4 regions of the Nonomuraea sp. NPDC052129 genome follow, and region 3 is predicted to be linked to each of the others. Evidence: riboswitches for the same ligand, from Rfam matches in the RefSeq annotation. Region 3 holds a riboswitch; each other region holds the start of a gene.
What was found. A riboswitch is a leader RNA that binds a small molecule or an ion and turns the genes downstream of it on or off. The one in region 3 is predicted to bind cyclic di-AMP.
Positions count from the first base shown of each region.

Region 1 (4,935 bases), on a different contig from region 3:
TCAGAGGGCGGTATTCGCTGGCTTGACGACCTTTCCAGAATGCGTTTACCGTCTGCGAGACGAGCTGCAGCTCTGCTCGGACATGGACGTCTCGAGTTCTGCTGTTGGGGGGAGGGCTCCCGATGTATGTGCTCACTGAGAGCGTCGAGCTTAGCCACGCGGATCTGGCGTTGCTGGCGGAGCTTGCCAAGGGGGTCACGGTTGATCGGGTTGGCAGGCGACTGGATATCAGCGGGCGCACGGTACGCCGGAGACTTCGGGGTATCTGCGACCGCATCGGCGTCGCCACCGCGATCGAGGCCGTGGCCTGGGCCGCCCGCCGCCAGCTCATCTGACCGCTCGACCGGCCCAGCCGCCCGGGCCCCGGCTGTCAGAGTGCTTGTCGTGGTGTCCGGAGGTCAGTCGGCGATGCGTACGGCGCCCGCGAACGGACGGCGGGCGATGGACGCGATGCGTACGACGTCGCCGGTCTGCGGCGCGTGGACCATCATGCCGCCGCCGATGTAGATGCCGACGTGGTGCAGGTCGCCATAGAAGAAGACCAGGTCGCCGACGCGCAGCTCCTCCTTGGAGATGTGCCGTCCGGCCGTCCACTGGTCGCCCGTGTAGTGCGGCAGTGAGATCCCCACCCGCTGGTAGGCCGCCATCACCAGGCCGGAGCAGTCGTACGAGGTCGGCCCCTCGGCGCCCCAGACGTACGGCTTGAGCTGCTGCGTGAGCGCCCACCTGGCGGCCGTGGCCGCCTTGCCGGCGCCGATGACCGGCAGGTCGACCCGCGTGGCCCGGGTGCCGGGACGGCCCGCCTCGCCGATCGCCCGCTTGAAGAGGCTGCTCTCGACCTTGGTCACGAGCTTGGTGATCTTGTCGCGCTTGGTGCCGAGGCCCTCGACGATCTTCTCGACCTCGTCGATGCGCGTCTTGGCGCTGGCCCTGGCCTGCTCGGCGGCCTGCCTGGCCGTGGTCACCTGGTTGACCTCGAAGCCCTGCTGCTGCTCCAGCGCGTAGGTGGTGGCCGCCCGGTCGAGGAAGCTCTCGGGGTCGTCGGAGGTGCCGAATGCCAGCGCCTGGCCGAAGCCGCCGTTGATGTAGGCGTTCTGGGCCAGCAGCGCGGCCTTGGCGCGCTTGGCGGCCAGATCGGCCTCACTGGTGGACAGCGTCTTCTTGGCCGCCTCAGCCGACTTCTTGGCGGTCTTGAGCTTCTCCCGCTGGCCGTTGAACTCCTCGCTGAGCGTCTCGATCTGCGTGTGGAGCTCCTCGGCCTGCTTGGACAGGTCCTTCAGCGAGGGCTTGGGATCGGCGACGGCGGAGCCGACGGGTACGGCGAAGAGGAGGGTGGCGATGGTCGCCGCGATGACACCCAATCGGGTGGGGATCTTCCGGAACTCCGGAGGGCGAGCGTGAGCGCCCGCCGGCTTCCCCTCGCGATCGCGGGTCTGCTTCACCAACCAGCTCCTCTCATCGGCGCCTACCGGGTTAGCTGACGGGTTCGGGCCGGAGCAGCCCTACCGAACGACTCGCTCGGATTCACCCCATGGGTGGTGGCGTCGGGATGAGGTCGCCACCGGCGGGTCCCCGGCTCCCCTTACGGGGATTGGGCGCGTCTCCACGCTGGCTCGCGTGGGTGACATCGTCGCTGGACACTAGTGCACTCCGGGTTCGTGCTCAACCAGAACTGCCAAGTCTGTAGAGGTTTCGCAACCGAAGGGTCACGAGGTGGTCTCGTGCCTGCCGGTGCTGAACAAACTTTATGTCCTTTTTGCACCAAGTTCGTCAAGACATGGAAGCCTATCGGCCAACGGGATCCCGCATCGTGCTCGATCAACCACGAGATGTCATGAGATGGGAGAGACGTCAGAGTTAGGGGGAGGCCGTAATCGGATCTGTACGCTGGAGACCCATGGAGCAGGTCGCCGAAGTGACAGTCCCGGACACGGAAGTCGTCGTCCGGCGTGCCCGCACGCCGGATGTCAGGACGATCCGTCTCCTGGTCGACACCTACGCGGGCGCCGGGCCCCGGCTTCTGGAGAAGGCCACTGTCACTCTGTACGAGGACGTGCAGGAGTTCTGGATCGCCGAGCGCGGCGGCCAAGTGGTCGGCTGTGGCGCGCTGCATGTGCTTTGGGAGGATCTCGCGGAGATTCGCACGGTGGCCGTTGATCCGGAGTTCCGAGGCTTCGGAATCGGGCACCGGATCGTCTCTTCCTTGATCAATACGGCCCGGGAACTCGGCCTGCGCCGGGTTTTCTGTCTGACTTTTGAGGTGGATTTTTTCGCGAGGCATGGATTCCGCCCCGTACAGGGCACCCCGGTCTCACCCGAGGTCTATGCGGAGCTGCTGGCCTCGTACGACGAGGGTGTCGCCGAGTTCCTCGACCTCGAACACGTCAAGCCCAACACCCTGGGGAACACCCGCATGCTTCTCCACCTGACATCGGGTGACGCGGACCTTGACTAATGGGAAAGGTGATTGTTGATACCTATGTCGATACGTTGGGCAGCACAGGCATGTGTCCTGACACGTGCCACATGCGCACTCGAAGCGAGGTGACACGGTGAGCACCGGACAGCCGCCGTATCCACAGGACGAATCCGGCGAGAACTCTGCGCCTGGCGGATCTGAATACGGACATCACAACGCGGGCCGTCCCTATGGCGAGCCCGACCCGGATGCGACGGTCGTTGGCTACCGGGCGGACGACGCCTACGGCCAGCAACCCAACTACGGGCAACAGCAGCCGGGCTACGGCCAACAGCCGCAGTACGGTCAGCAGCAGCCAGGCTACGGCCAGCAGCCGCAGCAACCGCAGTACGGACAACAGCCGCAGTACGGGCAGCAGCCCGGCTACGGCCAGCAACCGGAATACGGCCAGCAGCCCGGATACGGCCAGCAGCCCGGATACGGTCAGCAACCCGGATACGGTCAGCAGCAGGCTTCGGGTCAGCAACCCGAGTACGGCCAGCCCAACTACGGTCAGCAGCCGCAATCGCAACCCGGTTACGGTCAGCAACCGCAATCCCAGCCTGGTTACGGCCAGCAGCCCGGTTACGGGCAGCAGCAGCCGTCCCAGCCGGGCTACGGTCAGCAGCAGCCGTCGCAACCCGGCTACGGCCAGCAGCAGTACGGCCAGCAGCCCCCGTCGGGCCAGCAGCCCGGCTATGGGCAGCAACCCGGTTACGGCCAGCAGCCCGGTTACGGGCAGCAGCAGCCGTCGCAACCCGGCTACGGTCAGCAGCAGTACGGCCAGCCGGACTACGGCCAGCAGCAGCAGTACGGTCAGCCTGGCTACGGTCAGCAGCCCCAGTACGGCCAGCAGCCCGGCTACGGGCAGCCGCAGCCACATGGGGTGCAACCGCCCGGCGCCCCGGCCCCGCTCGCCGAGTGGTGGCAGCGGCTCGTGGCGAGGATCATCGACGGTGTCATCTTCGGCATCGCGAACTGGGTGATCGGTCTCGTTTTCGGGGCCATCCTGCTCGTCGGCTACAACTCCGCGACCGGCACGACGACCGGCTTCCTGGGCTACCCCGCCTACAACGCCATCATCGCCGTCGTGATGACGGCGGTGTACGTCGCCTACGAGTTCTTCATGACCAAGATGAGCGGCCAGACGGTCGGCAAGATGGTCATGGGGATCAAGATCGTGCCGACGGGCACCATGCTGCCTCCGGGCGGCCTGCCTAACGACGTGGCACTCAAGCGGGCCGGTGGCACCTGGGGTGGATACATCCTCGGCATCATCCCGTGGGTCGGGGCGCTGCTCGGCGGGATCGCCGTCGCGCTGAACGGTGCCTCCCAGCTCTGGGACAAGCCGCTGCAGCAGACGTTCGCCGACAAGTTCAGCAACACGGTGGTAGTGAAGATCAAGTAGTCTTCGCGGACGCGAAACAGAGGCTGGCCACCGGTCAGCCTCTGTTTTGTATGTGCGGGCGGCAGCAAAATGGGTAGCGGTCGGTTCGCCGAAGGGGCGAGGTGGGTTATGACCGGGTTGCCGCCGTGGAGTGACGCCGTCCCCGCGGAATGGTGGGAACGCCTGGCCGCCCGGCTCATTGAAGCCCTCGTCTTCGGTGTCTTCTATTACATTCTGTTCGTCGCGCTGTGGGGCGGCTTCCGAACTGTCGGGTTGCTGGAGACGTTCGACGGCCGGTTGCCCGGCGTGTTCGCCTGGCTGCTCGGTGGGCTGGGATATACGGTCTATGACTGGGCCGCGCATTCCATGAGCGGCCGTACGTTCGGCAAGGCGATCATGAAGATTCGCCTCGAACCGAGCGGCCTTCGGCGCGGTGCTCTGCTGAAACGGGCCCTGGTCTATCCGGGAGCGGCGATGGTCATGGGCATTCCGGTGCTCAATGTGCTGGCCGGAATCTTCGTCTTCGGCGTCGGGATCCTCATCTTGATCGACAAGCCGCTGCAGCGTGGGCCGCACGACCGGCTCGCCGGAACGCGGGTGATCAAAGATCTCCGCTGAGCCTTGTGGGCCTGGACAGAAGTCTTTCCGCAAAATTTTCGCTTGATCCGGTAAGGAGCCTGGAGAGACTGGCATTAGGCTATGGGGCGTCCGGGTTGCCGGATGTTGGCGCACATGGCACATGGACGGCATCCATGTACCACTATGGTCAGGTGCGGGCGGTTGTCCACCTCGTGAGGCATGAGGGGCGCTCATGCCCAGGCCGCTTGTGGATAAAGCGCCCATCGAAACCCCCGTCCGCTGTGGAGGCGAGGACGAATGCAGGCCCTTACCGACGTATTGTCAGCGCTGATCCCGCCGGTGGTGGTGGGCGCCGCCTTCATCTTTGGCGTAGTGAAGTTGGTCCGATCCGAGGCCGCCGGACGCCGTCCAAACCCCCAGGATCAGGCCGAGAACCACAACTGAGCCGCCGCTCAGCAGAATCTCTGTAGCGCTGAATTGTCTCCGCGCCTTTCCGGGTATATGTTTGCCC
Region 1 is NZ_JBFAVX010000013.1:190,866-195,800, reverse strand. It holds gene AB0L53_RS28000 (LuxR C-terminal-related transcriptional regulator) at 123-335, shown strand; gene AB0L53_RS27995 (C40 family peptidase) at 399-1,442, opposite strand; cyclic di-AMP (ydaO/yuaA leader) riboswitch at 1,448-1,608, opposite strand; gene AB0L53_RS27990 (amino-acid N-acetyltransferase) at 1,898-2,455, shown strand; gene AB0L53_RS27985 (hypothetical protein) at 2,478-3,341, opposite strand; gene AB0L53_RS27980 (RDD family protein) at 3,345-3,866, shown strand; gene AB0L53_RS27975 (RDD family protein) at 3,975-4,463, shown strand.
Region 1: another riboswitch for cyclic di-AMP. It lies ahead of AB0L53_RS27995 (C40 family peptidase); the one in region 3 lies ahead of AB0L53_RS03055 (C40 family peptidase).

Region 2 (4,935 bases), on a different contig from region 3:
GAAGAAGCAGGACCCGGCCGAGGCCGACAACTTCCGCGGCACCGTTCTCATCGCTGTCGAAACCGCCCAGATTCACCAGGACCAGCCGAGCCCTGCCGCGGCCGAGATGGCCCGCAAGATCACCGCAGCCCTCGACGCCGCCAGGGTAGCCGCTGCCGACAACGGTGCGGCTGTCAGGCAGGATCGCCCGGAGCTGCGGAAGGCGATCGAGGCGATCGTCGATTCCGGATTCGTCGGGGTGTCGCTGCGCGTGCACGATGAGCGGGGCGACTGGGCCGGCAGCGCCGGGGCGGCCGAGCTGGGCGGGACCGCCAAACCGCCGATCAACGGACATGTCCGGATCGGCAGCACCACCAAGACCTTCACCGCGACCCTGGTGCTGCAACTGGTGGCCGAGGGCAAGATCGAGCTGGACACCTCGGCGTCGCACTACCTGCCCGAGTTCGGGCTGGACGAGCGGATCACGGTGCGGATGCTGTTGCAGCACACCAGCGGGGTGTTCAACTTCAGCGGCGAGGTCTACGACGACGGGACGGTCGTCATGGGGATCCCCATCCCCTACGGCACCACGGGCAAGGAGTGGGTGGACAACCGGCTCAAGACCTACCGGCCGGAGGAACTGGTACGTCTGGCGTTGTCCAAGCCGGCGCGGTTCAAGCCGGGCTCGGGCTGGAGCTACTCCAACACCAACTACGTGCTGGCCAGGCTGCTGATCGAGAAGGTCACCGGCCGTTCGGTCGCCGAGGAGCTGCGGCGGCTGATCCTGGAGCCGCTCGGGCTGTCGGGCACCATGGTGCCCGACGCCTCGCCGGAGATCCCCGCGCCGCACGCCCACGCCTACTACCGCTACGAGGACGCCGGCGAGCAGAAGACGATCGACATCACCCGCCAGAACCCCTCATGGATCTCCGCCGGCGGTGACATGATCTCGACCCTCCAGGACCTCCACACGTTCATCTCCGCGCTGCTGGGCGGCAAGCTCATGCCGGCCCCGCTGCTGGCCGAGATGTGCACCCCGCGCCCGACGGGCATCCCGAACATGGACTACGGCCTGGGAGTGTTCGTGGTGACCACGGACGCCGGTACGGTCATCTCCCACAACGGCGCCGCCGTGGGTCACGCGGCGTTGATGTCCAGCACACCCGACGGCAGCAAGACCCTCGTCGCCGCACTGAACTGCGTGGACGACGCCGACCTGTCCATCGCGGCGGCATTCCAGAACGCTCAGCAAAGGCTGCTCAACGAGGTGTTCGGCGGTGGGCAGGCCGCTCCGGCTTAGTCGCCGAGCTCGAGCACAAGGCAGATTTTGCAGCTGACAGGATTTGGCAGATGAACGGAGTCACGATCGGGCAGGCGGCGGCATTCGTCGATGTCACGGTGAAGACGGTGCGGCACTACCACAAGCTCGGCCTGGTGAAGGAGCCGGAACGCGACAGCTCCGGCTACCGGAGATACGGATCGGCCGAGTTGCTGCGGCTGGTGCAGGTCCGGACGCTGGCCGCCGCCGGGGTGCCCTTGGCCGAGATCGGGCCAATGATCGACGCTGACCCCGCGCGGTTCGCCGCCGCGCTCGCCGACGTCGAGCGGCAGCTCGACGAACGGATCGCGGAGTTGATCGCGCGGCGTGACACGCTGCGCCGGCTCGCCGATGGTGACCGGGCGCTGCTGCCCGACCGTGCTGTGGCGCTGCTGGAGCGGCTTTCCGGCCTGGGCTTCTCCGCGGCGGAGGCGGCGGCCGCGAGGGAGGGCTGGGTGCTGGCCAGGGCCCTGGTCCCCGAGGGCTTCGACGACTACCTCACTCATGTCGAGGACGCCCTCGAAGACACCCGGTTCGTCGCTTTGATCAAGCGCGGCGCCGAAGCCGCGGGCTGGGAACCGGACGACCCGCGCATCGCCGAGCTCGCCACCGCCATGGCCGACCACTTCCTCGCCAATCCCGCACACCTGCAGATCGTGACCGGCCTGCAAGCCCGCACGGATGCCGCGACCCGATACGAGCTGATCGCCCACCACGGCGAAGAGCAGGGATCGGCCGCGGCCCAGGGAATCGCGCTCGTCGAGGCCAAGCTCCGCGCCGCCGGCATCCACATCCCCAGACCAGGCACCCACTGACCGCGCCGTGCCCCGGTCCGGGCGCCTAGCTCTAGAACATCGAGATGTGCACGTGGTCGAAGTGGTTCTGGGTGATGCTGCCGCGGTCGGACATCGAGCTCCACCCCGAGCCCTGGTTGATGCGCTGCTTCCAGATCACGTACTTGACCCCGAGCTTGTCCTTGTTCTCCAGCGCCCAGGCCGCCACGCGGTCGCCGAGTGCCTGATTGGCGGAGCTGGGCATGCTGCCGCCGGTGCTCATCATGAAGTCGCACGCGCGCCCCAGCGGGTGCTCGCCGCCGCCGCCGTCCGAGCGGAAGCAGCCCACCTCGTACGGCAGCGCGAAGTCCTTCTGGATCAGCCCGCGGATCACCCGCATCCGGGCGGTGATGTTGTCGGTGCCTGAGGGCAGTTCGGGCGCCCAGCTGCCGTCCGAGCGGCGGCCGGGGCCGAACGGGATGAGGCCCTTCAGCTTCTTCTGGATGTCCTTGATGACGTCCTGCGCGTCGTCGCGCTGCTTGGCCACGTTGGCCGCGTCCTCGCGGATCTTCGCCTCGAGGGCGGTCGCCTGGTCCGCGGCCGCCTTCTTCTCGTCCCGGGCGGTGGCCACGCCCTGCACGATCGCCTGTTGCTCGGCCGCGAGGTGGTCCAGCAACGCCGCGCTGGAGGCATCGGTCGGCAGGGTGAGGTTCGGCAGCGCGCCGGTGCCGTTCTGGTACTGCAGGCGCGCGAGCTCGGTGACGCGTTTCTGGGCGGTGATGAGCTGGGCCTCCGCCGTGGCCAGCCGGTTCTTGGTCGTTTCCGAGTCCTGTTTGGCCTTGGCGAGTTCGACGCGCTTGAGGTTGTAGGTCTCGATGAGCTTGTCGACCTTCTTGTCCAGCTGCTTCAGCTCCGCGCGGAGCTGGGCCTCGCTGGGCTTGGGGGCGGCAGCGGCGGGCGTGGCCGTGAAGGCGCCGAAGGCCATGGAAGCGGTGGTGATGAGAGCGATGGCGAGACTCGAGGGGGACGCAGCCGCCACGAAGGGTTCCTCTCCCTATGCCGGCCGGGTTAGCTGACGGGTTCGGGCAGGGAGATGCCGCCTTACCACCTGAGTGGATTCACCCCAAGACGCGATGGGTCCCCGGCTCCCGGGCCACGCACCCGGGATTAGGCCAGCACCGACCGTTTCGGTCGGCGCTGAAAAGGGATATTAGTGGTAAAACCAAGGTCATGCGACTCCAAGCGGCAACCAATTAGAGATCTACCTGTGATTTAAGCATGCGTGCGGCTTCCTCCGGCAGGACATCGTTGACGAACGCGCCCATGGCCGACTCCGAGCCCGCCAGATACTTGAGTTTCCCGGGCGCCCGTCTGATGCTGAACAGCTCCAGGTGCAGATAGGCCAGGTCACGATCCTGCCGCACTGGTGCCTGGTGCCAGGCTGAGATGTACGGCATGGCGACGCCGAACAGCCCGTCGAGCGCCCGCAGTACGGAGGTGTAGAGCGGGGCGAAGGCGGCGCGCTCCTCCTCCGACAGCGCGGCCAGGTCCGGCACCTGCCGGTGCGGATACACGTGCACCTCGAACGGCCACCGGGCGGCGGCCGGCACGAACGCCGTCCACAGCTCGTTGGCCGCCACCACGCGCACCCCGGCGGCCCGCTCGGCCGCCAGCACGTCGGCGAAGAGGTTGCCGCCCCGATGCCGGGCGGCCGCGCCGAGCTGGAGTTTGGTCCGCGGGGTCACGTACGGGTAGGCGTAGATCTGCCCGTGCGGGTGCGGCAGCGTGATGCCGATGTCCTCGCCCCGGTTCTCGAAGCAGAACACCTGCTCGACACCCTCGATCGCGGACAGCTCGGCCGTACGGTCGGCCCACGCCTCCATGACCAGGCCCACCTGCTCGTCGGAGAGCCGCGAGAACGACGACGAATGCTCAGAGGTGAAGCACACCACCTCACACCGCCCCACGCCCGGCCGGACCTCACTCAGCCCCCCGACATCCCCATAAGTCCCGAAATTTCCGGAAAAGGAGGGGAAGCGGTTCTCGAACACCGCCACGTCATAGTCGTACGCCGGGATCTCCGAAGCCCTCGTCTCGGACGACGGGCACAGCGGGCACTCGTTGGCCGGAGGCAGGAACGTACGCGTCTGGCGGTGCCCCGCCATCGCGATCCACTCCTCGGTGAGCGGATCGTAGCGCAGCTCCGACGCCATCGGCCTGGGGTCGAGCGCCCGCCGGTCGATCGCGCTCCGGTCGGCGTCGTCGCGCCGGTCGAAGTAGATCAGCTCTCGGCCGTCGGCCAGGTGGGTGATGGTGCGTTTCACTGCGAGTCCTCCGCGATGATCAGTTCGCCGGCGCGTTCGCCCAGCTCCATGCGTGCTTCCTCGGGTAGCCCCGCGTCGCTGATGACCGCGTCTGCCTCGGTCAGATCGGCGATCGTGCTGATGCCGACCGTGTTCCACTTGGTGTGGTCGGCCGGGATGACCAGCCGGTGCGCCGCGTGCACCAGCTCCCTGTCGGTCTCCGACTCCAGCAGGTTGGGCGTGGTGAACCCGGCCCGCACGCTCATCCCGTGCACGCCGAGGAACAGCGTGTCCACGTGCAGCCGCCGGATCGCGGCCACCGCGACCGGGCCGACGAGGGCGTCGGACGGCGTGCGTACGCCGCCGGTCAGCACGACCGTGCGGTCGGCGCGCGGGTTGCGGTGGAAGACGTCGGCCACCGGGATCGAATTGGTGATGACCGTGAGCTCGGGCACCGAGATGAGGTGGTGGGCCAGGGCCCAGGTGGTGGTCCCGGCCGACAGGGCGACCGCGGTGCCGGGCCGGACGAACTGGGCGGCGCGGCGCGCGATGGCCTCCTTCT
Region 2 is NZ_JBFAVX010000017.1:225,139-230,073, forward strand. It holds gene AB0L53_RS32885 (serine hydrolase domain-containing protein) at 1-1,279, shown strand, start outside; gene AB0L53_RS32890 (MerR family transcriptional regulator) at 1,330-2,112, shown strand; gene AB0L53_RS32895 (hypothetical protein) at 2,144-3,109, opposite strand; cyclic di-AMP (ydaO/yuaA leader) riboswitch at 3,114-3,254, opposite strand; gene galT (galactose-1-phosphate uridylyltransferase) at 3,324-4,394, opposite strand; gene AB0L53_RS32905 (DeoR/GlpR family DNA-binding transcription regulator) at 4,391-4,935, opposite strand, start outside.
Region 2: another riboswitch for cyclic di-AMP. It lies ahead of AB0L53_RS32895 (hypothetical protein); the one in region 3 lies ahead of AB0L53_RS03055 (C40 family peptidase).

Region 3 (4,935 bases):
GCCCACGACGCCTCGTGGCCGTGGGTGAGCATCACCACGCGCCGCGCGCCGGCCGCCCGTAACCCCGGCGCGAGCAGGCCCAGCGGGGCCGCCGAGCCGAACACCACGGTGTCCGCCCGCTGCTCGGCCAGCAGCCGGGCCGCCCGGCGGGCGACCGCCGGGGTCGGCAGCATGAGCGAGGTGGGGTGCCGGACGATCCGGTACGGCTGGCGGCGGTCGAACTCCGCGCACTCCTGCCAGGCCGGAGCGTAGACGGCCACACCGGGGGTGCGCAGGGCCAGCCCGTGCACGAACGACTGGATGCCGCCCGGCCGGGGCGGGAAGTCGTTCGTGACGATGAGCACGCCGGTCACGGCTGCTGCTGGCCGTTCAGCACGGCCCACTCTCGGGCCATGGCGATGCGTTGGGGGCCGGTGGGGTGTGATGCATAGAGGGCATATTCCATCGGATCCGGCGACAAGTCGGAAATATTGGTGATTGCCAGGCGTTTCTGCATGGAGATGAAGGTGGCCGGGTCCTTCGTGAGGTTCAGGGCGTGGAGGTCGGCGCGTGCCTCGATGTGGCGGCTGACCACGTTCTGGGCCGGTCCCGAGATGACCGTTGCCAGGCTCATCAAGCCCATGATCACTCCCACCGCCCGCGGATCGGCCGCCGAGGCGATGCCCGTGCGCCGCCGCAGCATGCCCAGGAGCAGGAACAGCAGGATCGCGCCGAACGCGGCGCCCAGCCCGCCCACCAGCGTGCCCACCAGCACGTCCCCGTACTTGGCGTGGCCCAGCTCGTGCGCCACGACCAGCTCGACCTCGGACTGCGGAGCCCTGAGCAGCGTGTCGTACACGACGATCCGGCGCGTGGCGCCGAAGCCCGAGACGTAGGCGTTGAGCGCGTTCGTCCGGCGGGAGGCGTCGGCGATGAGCACGTCCTCGACCGGGACATGGGCGCGCTCGGCCAGCATCATCAGGTTCGCCCTGAGCGCACCCCCCGGCATCGGGCGGAAGTCGTTGAACAGCGGCTCGAACACGACCGGATACACGAACGAGGCCACCAAGGTGAACGCGAACGCGCCCGCGGCGGCCGGGATCCACCAGCGCCGCAGCCACCTGGCCAGCGCCACCACGACCAGCACCATGATGGACTGCAGCACCACGTTCACGGCCAGGCTCTTGAGCCGGTCACCGGTCCAGCCGGCCCAGTCCTGCGTGGACAGGCCGTAGTCGCGCAGCTGCACCTCGTACCAGATGCCCAGGGGCCACCTGATCGCCTCGACGATCGCGGTCAGCACCACCACCCCGAGCACGACCCGCACCCACCACGGCCCGCGCAGCTTACCCAGAACCTTGGCACCGAACGGCGTGAGCACGAGCAGCCCCGCGAACAGCACGGTCAGCCCGAGGGAGAGGTAGCCGGGCAGGCTGGTGGCCGCGTCGAAGGCGGCGGCCCTGGCGATCTCGGCGGCACTGAAGTCGCGCGCCGGATCCGGCGTCACCGTGGGGGTGCCCGAGGGCATCACCCGCCAGGGCGTCGTGAACGCCACCACGGCCAGGATCACCACACCGAGCACGACCAGCGCCCAACCGGCACCGGACCGGCCGGACCCGGCGTTCCCGCCGTCCGCGACCCAGCCGCCGGACACGGCGCGGTCACTTGGCGCGGCACGGTCGTCTGGCGCGGCGGAGTCGCTTGATGCGTCGTCGTCAGGCGGCATGTCGTCGGTGCCCTGCAGATCGTCCATCCGCGTTCCCCTTACGCAAGCTGGTCCCGCACGTAGTCACGCCACCGTGCCGTCAGCGTCCCTGCCGAGAGCCCGAGCCTGGTGAGCCCCCGGTCGATGCCACCCGTCTGGGCATCACGGTAGAGCCTCACCAGAGTCCCCTCACCGAACCGCTCGGCGATGAAGCGACACGCCAGCCACGCCTCCTGGTAGGCCCGTGCCAGGCGTGCGGGCTCCCGGCTGGACGGAGCGAATGCCGCAGACCCCGGCAATTCGCCCGGCAAGTGCCCGGCCCGCACCTCGGCGGCCAACTCGGCGGCGGCCACCCGGACCGGCAACCCCGCGTCCCGGTAGCCCACGTAGTCGGCGAACCCCTCATAGAGCCACACCGGCAACCGCTTCGTCCCGGCCGCGACGTGGGTAAGCTCGTGGGTGAGCACGATGTCCCGCCCGGTGGGGGTCAGCCGGGCGAAGTTCTCGGGCACCACGACCACTCTCCCGCCATCGGCCACCGCCGCCAACCCGTCGACACTCCCCACCCCGGCCACCCGAGCAGCCTCGGCCGCCGAACCGGGCACGAGCACCACGGGTCGTACGGGGCGTCCGAGCACAGCGGAGACCCGCGACCCGGCGGCATCGGCCCGGCGCGCCAGATCACGAAGCGACTCGGGCGCCGCACGCTGGCTGACGACAACCGAACGCACACCTCGTACGACCTCGGAGCCGTCCCCCCAGAGTCCCCGCGCCTCCGCCGGAAGCTCACGATCACCGGCCGCAGGGTTGTGGCCGGTCGCGGACTGATCGGGGCTACCGGAGGGAAGATCGCGATCCGTCACAGACTGATGGGGGCCACCGGACGGCAGGCCGCGAACCGCTGCCGAGAGGCCGTCCGTCCCCGGAGACCGGTGCGGAGCGGCGCTGGCCGAGGCGAGGGCCAGGAGCAGCACCCCCACCCCCAAGACTCGGCGGCTCACCTGCACGGACACGTTCCCCGATCGTAGTCGCCCCGCGCCGCGAACCGACCGTCGCGGAGAGACCCGGCTCCTCGTCGCGCAAAGCGTTGGCTCGTCGTCGCGGAGAGACCCGGCACGTCGTCGCGGAAAGCGTCGGCACGTCGTCGCGGAAGGCCCGGAACACGCGAAGGTCCCGTCCCAGCTGGGACGGGACCTTCGTGACGGTCTTGCAGGCCAGATCAGGCCGGACTTACAGGCCGGGACGCACCGCGCCCACGAACGACGCCTTGCGCCATCCGTTGAGCTTCTCGACGCGCACCGTCGAACCCGTCCTCGGCGAATGGACCATCTTGCCGTTGCCGACATACATGCCCACATGGCCGAGCCCATGGAAGAACATCAGGTCACCTGGCTTCAGATTCTTCCAGGAGACCTTCTTCTTGATGCGGGCGAACTGGCTGTTCGTCACGCGCGGGATCTTGACGCCGGCCTTCTTCCAGGCGTACTGGACGAGACCGGAGCAGTCGAAGGAACCAGGTCCTGTGGCCCCGAAACTGTACGGGTCACCGATCTGGTCCTCGGCCACGGCGACGGCCGTACGGGCCTTCACCTTTTGCCGAGCGACCGCTGTCTGTTGCGCGACCTGCTTCACGGACCTGACGGCTTTCGCCGCTGTATTGGTCCCGGAAACTTCGGCCGCATCACGCGTTGTCGCCGCCTGCGCCGTCGGGGCAGGGAGGACCAAACCTCCGGCCGTCACGGTCATCGTGAGCGCTGCGCCACTCAGGGCAATGCGGGACAGACGGGGGTTACTGGGGGAGGTAGACAGGATTTCTCCTTGGAGCTTCCACGAACGCCTACCGGGTTAGCTGACGGATTCGGGCCTGGAAGTCGCCCTACGGCGCAATACGCGCCGATTCACCCCTGATCCCTGGGCGGGATCGCTGGGTCCCCGGCTCCGTGCCTCCTGGCTGCACGGACTCGGCAGGCCACCGCCACGTAATGACATGTGGAAAGGCGGTGACCTAACGGATTTCTTATCTGTCCACATCGGGGACCCGATGGAGAGTCGCGACGCCATGGCTTGTTCGCCGCGACGCCAGAAGCTACGCCCTTGAGTAACGAGCTGGCAAAGCCGTCATGGGGTTGTCAGGATCACTCAGAGGTGTCAGTAAAGTCCCCAACCGCAGCTGGAGCGCCGGGTTATGTTATTCAAATGTGACCCTTCTCACACTTGACGACACAGTGATCTGTCAGGTCCCATTTGTCACTCTTGTCACACTGGTCCCGCCAGCAACGCGCAAGGCAGTGAATGGTGCCGACTAATGCGCGGAAGTGGGCAACGCGAGGATCGCGGACGGGCCGAGATCAGTGATCGTCGTCACCCGCCGAAAGCGTTCGAGCAGCGTTCAGCCGACCCGGCGCCAGCGGCATCGGCCTGCGCGCCGAGGTCCGGTGACCAGCAAATCGGGGCCGGTTGACCACCCGGCCGGGGTCCGTTGGCCACCCGGGCGAGGTCCGTTGGCCGGCAAGCCGGTAAGCCCCACGTGGACCGCCAAGCGTCCATCGGCGGACCATCCGGTCCATGGCCGCCTGAAGCCACGGACCGGGTCAAGAGGACGCACGTCACGGCGCCCAGCGCGCCCCACCGGAGGAGCGTGTCCCTGGACAGAGCCCAGCCACGGACGGCGGGTGGGGCCCACCGTGCTTGCCGTACAGAAAATCAGTGCTTTTCCGCCAGAACAACCTACGGGCGGATAGCTCCCACCAGGGTGCCACCGTAGGAGGAGAGGGTGACCACCTTGACCACGTCGCCGGTCTGGGGAGCGTGCACGATCTGCCCGTTGCCCGCATAAATGCTGACATGCCCAAGACCCGAGCTGAAGATCAGGTCGCCCGGCTGCAGGTCCTTCAGATCCACCTTGCGGGCCGAGCCCCAGGCCCACTGCTGCCACGTGGTCCGGGGCAGCGACACGCCCCCAGCGCGCCACGACGCCTGCGTGAGGCCCGAGCAGTCCCACCCGCGCGGTCCCGTGCCGCCGAACACGTACGGCTTGCCCACCTGCGCGTAGGCGAACCTGAGCACCGCGGCCGCGTTGCCGGAGGCCGAGCCGGTGTACTTGATGCCGGTGCTGTTGGGGTCACCGGTCTTGTAGGCGCCGAGCTTCTCCAGCAGCTTCTTCTGCTTCGCGATCAGCTCGCGGACCTCCGAGCGCTCCTTCTCGACCCCGTCGCGCTCCTTGTCGGCCACCTGCAGCGCCGCCTCGGCCT
Region 3 is NZ_JBFAVX010000001.1:659,504-664,438, forward strand. It holds gene AB0L53_RS03040 (glycosyltransferase family 4 protein) at 1-353, opposite strand, end outside; gene AB0L53_RS03045 (M48 family metallopeptidase) at 350-1,732, opposite strand; gene AB0L53_RS03050 (hypothetical protein) at 1,744-2,415, opposite strand; gene AB0L53_RS03055 (C40 family peptidase) at 2,915-3,430, opposite strand; cyclic di-AMP (ydaO/yuaA leader) riboswitch at 3,504-3,661, opposite strand; gene AB0L53_RS03060 (NlpC/P60 family protein) at 4,412-4,935, opposite strand, start outside.

Region 4 (4,935 bases), on a different contig from region 3:
CCGCAAGGGGTGTGGTGGTGGCGCGCGTTCGCGCTCGGCGCGCTCAACATCGGGCTGTTCTTCGCGCTGCTGTTCATCGGCGCGTACCGGCTGCCCGGCGGGGTGGCCGCGACCATCGGCGCGGTGCAGCCCCTTCTGGCCGCCGGCCTGTCCTCCGGCCTGCTCGGCGAGCGCCTGTCCGCGCGTACGGCGATCGCCGCCGTGGCGGGTGTGGCCGGTGTCAGCCTCCTGGTGCTGCGGGCCGACGCCCGGTTGGACGCCGTCGGCATCGCCGCGGCGGCCGGGGGCGCGATCGTCATGGCCACCGGAGTCGTCCTCAGCAAGCGGTGGACCTCACCGGCGCCCCTGCTCGCGACCACCGGCTGGCAGCTGGTGGCCGGCGGCCTGCTGCTGCTCCCAGTGGCCCTCCTCGTCGAAGGACCGCCGCCCGTCGCACTGACCCCGGCGAACCTGACCGGGTACGCCTACCTCGCCGTCATCGGCTCGGCCGTCGCCTACTCGCTGTGGTTCCGGGGGATCCGCGCCCTGTCCCCCACCCACGTCACCTTCCTCGGCCTGCTCAGCCCGTTGGTCGCCACCGCGCTGGGGTGGCTCGCCCTCGGCCAGTCGCTCACCATTGCCCAGATCGTGGGCGGGCTCGTCGTCGTGGCGGCCCTCATCGCGGCCCAGACCAGCCGCCCTCGTCGCGGCCCAGAGCAGAAGCCGCCGGGTCAGGCGGACGCGCCCGCTCGTGACCGGCTGATCCCCACGCCCTGACCGTCCGATCCGCACCCTCTCATCCCTCACATCCCTCACATCCCTCACTGCCGATCAAGGAGAAATCATGCGCATCACCGTGTTCGGAGCGGCGGGCAGCGTCGGCGCTCGTGTGGTCGCCGAGGCGCTGTCCCGTGGCCACGAGGTCACCGCCGTGGTACGCGACCCGGCCCGCTTCCCGTCACTGCACCCCGGCGCCCATCCCCAGGTCGGCGACGCCGCCCATGTCGAGGACGTGACCAGGCTCGGCACCGGTCAGGACCTCGTGATCAGCGCGACCCGCCCGCCCACCGGCCGCGAGCACGATCTCGTCACGACCGCCAAGGCGCTGCTGGCGGGGCTCGCGGGGACCGGCGTCCGGCTGCTGCTCGTCGGCGGGGCGGCCGGGCTGACCGTTCCAGGGTCCGGCGGGCGTACCGTGCTCGACGACCCGCGCTTCATGTCCGACGCCTACCGCGACATCGCGCTGGCCTGCAACGACCAGCTCGAAGCCTGCCGCGCGGAGACCGGCGTGGACTGGGCGTACCTGAGTCCGGCCGCGGTGCTGGCGCCGGGCGAGCGTACCGGCGTCTACCGACTGGGCGCCGACGAACTGCTCTTGGACGCCGAGGGGAACTCGGCGATCTCCATGGAGGACCTCGCGGTCGTACTGCTGGACGAGGCGGAACGGCCCGGGCACCACCGGGTCAGGTTCACCGCCGCGTACTGACGCCACCCGGCGGCGGCGTCAACGGTTCCCGACCAGCCGGGTGGTCTCGTCGTCGGCGGGGAAGTACGCCTCGACGGCAACCCCTTCGAGCGTGATGTCGAATGCCGCGCCGAACGTCGTGATCGTACTGAAGAAGCAGAGCTCGTCCCCCCGATGCGTGATCCGTACGGGCAGCGCGATGTCGGCGGGGTCGGGCAGCGGCGCCTCGCCATCGTCTCCATAGGCCAGCAGTTCCTCGTAGAGCGCGCTCAGCTCCGGATCCCCCGCACGGGCGACCTGCCTGGCGAGCCGGGGCAGCAGGAAGCCGCGGACCTGCGCCAGGTTCCGCACCCGCGGCGCGAACCCGTCCGGGTGCAGGCCAAGCCGCATCATGTTCACCGGCGGCTCCAGGAGGGCCGGGGCCACGTCGTCGAGGAAGACGTTCATGGCGTCGTTGGCCAGCAGCAGGTTCCACCGGTGGTCCAGGGCCATCGCCGGATACGGCTCGTGCCCGCGCAGGATCCGCTGGAGCGCCTCGTGCGCCTTGCCCAGATCGGGGTCGTCAAGCGGGCGCTCGGGGTAGATGGGCGCGTACCCGGCCGCGAGCAGCAGCCGGTTGCGCGCGCGCAGCGGCACCTCGAGCTGTTCGGACAGGCGCAGCACCATGGACCGGCTGGGGATCGTCCGCCCGGTCTCGACGAAGCTGACGTGGCGCGCGGACACGTCGGTCTGGAGGGCCAGGTCGAGCTGCGTGAGCCCGCGTCGGTGCCGCCAGTCCCGCAGCAACTCCCCTATCGGCTGATCCATGTTCATACCGGCCGGTTCTACCTGGCCCGCCGGGGTGGTGTCGATTACCTGTCATGTCATGCCCGCCTGGTTGACGCCCGATTTTAGGCAGTTTACAAGTCTTTGACCGTTTTGTTAGTGTTCGTCCCGCCTAATCCACTCACCTGCGTGGAGCCGGGGACCCAAGTTCCCTCTGGGGCGAATCGGCATCGCCGTAGGGCCACTTCCAGGCCCGAGCCCGTCAGCTAACCCGGTAGGCCGTATGGAAGGACACAGCAGTGGCTCCCCTCGCCATCTGCCTGGCGGCTGCCGTCGCCGGGCTCACTCTGGCCGCTCCAGCTCACGCCGACCCCACCACCCCTGCCGGCCCCACCACCCCTGCCGGCACCGAGAGCAAGCCCGTCCAGCAGACGAGCCAGACCACTCCGGCCTGGAAGGTCGCCCTCAAGTTCGCCATGAAGAAGCGCGGTATCCCGTACGTCTGGGGCGGGACCAGCGACAGCGGCTACGACTGCTCCGGGCTCATGCTCAAGGCGTACAAACACGCCGGGATCGAGTTGCCGCGCACCACGACGGAACAGTACGCCGCGTTCTCCAAGAAGATCTCCTGGGCCCACCTCAAGCCAGGCGACCTGGTCTTCTTCCACGGACTCGGGCACGTGGGGATGATCTCGAGACCCGGATACATGGTGCACGCACCGCACACCGGAGACGTGGTCAAGGAGGAGAAGCTCTCCGACTGGCGCAGGGACTCCTTCGCGGGCGCCGTACGGCCGGACCCCAAGGGCGTGCGGCTCTCCATCGAGCAACGCAAGACCACCATGCTCACCGCCGGCCTGTGGCCAACGGCGGGGGCCCTGCGGATCAAGGTACGGTAGCGCCCCGGCTCAGTGACGGAAGCCGTCACGGCGTGCGGAACCCCCGGAAGGTCACGGGCTTGCGGGTCTCGAAGCCGAGCCGCTCGTAGAGGGCGATCGCGCCGGTGTTCGCCTCGGCTACGTGTATGAAGGGCCGTTCGTCACGAGCCACGATCCGCGCGACGAGCGCACTGACCAGGCGGGCGGCATGGCCTCGCCCGCGTGCCTCGGGGGCGGTGCAGACGGCGCTGATCTCGGTCCACCCCGGCGGCCGTAGTCGCTCACCCGCCATCGCCACCAGGGTGCCGTTGTCGCGGACGCCGAGATAGGTGCCGAGTTCGCGAGTACGCGGCCAGAACGGCCCCGGCTTGGCCCGCGCGACGAGGTCGAGCATCTCGGGCACGCTGTCCCTGCCGAGTTCGACCACCTCGGTGCCGGTCTCGGCAGGGCGGCGGCTGCCGCCGGACCAGGTCATCTGGCGGCCTTCGAGGACGAAGACCGGCTCCCAGTCCGGCGGTGGCACCGATGCGCAGCTGAACATGTCGGCGAGCTCGCCTCGGCCGAGCAGCCGGGCGAGGTCGGCCCACTCCTGCGGATCCGGGTCGGCGGTCACCGCGGAGAAGGTCGCGACATCCGGCTGGTACGTGGCCGCCCCGCCGAGTAGGCGGGCATGGTGCGCGTGGTGACCGCGCAGTGATGCGCCCACCGGGTCATCGAGTGCGGTGGCGTCCCGGTTCGCCATGGTGCTGTGCCTCTCGTGTCGTACGGGGCTGACGCTGGCCCAGCTGGACAGCGATCAGGTCCAGCCGGTCATCCTACGGGCCCAAGGCTGTGGCACCTCTCGGAACAGATCCTGATGTTCAGTCCGCGTGGCAGGTGATGTCGGCGGCGGGCAGGGTGCCGTCGCCGAAGTAGGTGTTCACCGCGTTCTCCACGCAGGCGTTCGGCAGGCGGCCGAAGATGCCGTGCATGCGCACATCCTGAAGGGTGACCAGGCGGTCTCGGCGCCGGCGACCCCGGTCCCGGTCATCACCCCGGCACCTACCGCCAGCGCGGCGAGCACAGCAGCCACCCGTTTCATTCATCGTCAACCCGAGTTGCTTCTTCGCCCGAGCATCGGGGGAAAGTACATCCCAGGTAATCGACACCACCCCGCGGCCGCTGTCAGCGTTCTCCCATGACGAGCAGCAAAGAACTGATCATGTCCGGCTTCGCGGAGTTCGCCGCGGGCAACATCGAGGTGCTCCAGACGCTCCTGAGCGAGGACTTCATCGAGCACAGCCCGGGCAACCCATCGGGCAGGCAAGCCTTCATCGACTTCATCAGGGACTCCCCGCTGGCCACCTCCCGGCTGGAGCTCAAGCGGGTCGTGGCGGAAGGCGATCTCGTGGTGATGCACTATCACCTGATCCCCCGGGAAGGCGGGCGCGGCCTGGCGGTCGTGGACTTCTGGCGGGTCGAAGACGGCCTGATCGCCGAGCACTGGGACGTGGTCCAGCCGGTCCCCGAACCGGCGGAGGTGCCACACGGCATGTTCTGACGCGGCTCCCACGACGATCCTTGGGAGCAGCCGGGTTCCTCAAGGAAGCGGCTCGGATGCGCCCGGTGGCCAGATGCCGACGTCCAGGAGCTTGTGGGCATAGGAGTACGCCACGAGCTGGCTCCGGTTACTGCAGGCGAATCGGTCGAGGAGCTTGCTGATCCGCTCCGCCACCGTATATCGGCTGAGTTTCAGCTCGCGGGCGATTCTTGTCGTCGTATATCCCCTGGCCAGCAGGACGATCAGCCGCGTGTCGCGATCAGTTATCAGATCGTCGAAAACAAGATCCATAGCAAGTCCCGATTCGG
Region 4 is NZ_JBFAVX010000007.1:242,080-247,014, reverse strand. It holds gene AB0L53_RS19165 (EamA family transporter) at 1-756, shown strand, start outside; gene AB0L53_RS19160 (NAD(P)H-binding protein) at 824-1,465, shown strand; gene AB0L53_RS19155 (helix-turn-helix transcriptional regulator) at 1,484-2,257, opposite strand; cyclic di-AMP (ydaO/yuaA leader) riboswitch at 2,369-2,505, shown strand; gene AB0L53_RS19150 (C40 family peptidase) at 2,509-3,108, shown strand; gene AB0L53_RS19145 (GNAT family N-acetyltransferase) at 3,134-3,829, opposite strand; gene AB0L53_RS19140 (alpha/beta hydrolase) at 3,948-4,172, opposite strand; gene AB0L53_RS19135 (nuclear transport factor 2 family protein) at 4,265-4,627, shown strand; gene AB0L53_RS19130 (LuxR C-terminal-related transcriptional regulator) at 4,667-4,918, opposite strand.
Region 4: another riboswitch for cyclic di-AMP. It lies ahead of AB0L53_RS19150 (C40 family peptidase); the one in region 3 lies ahead of AB0L53_RS03055 (C40 family peptidase).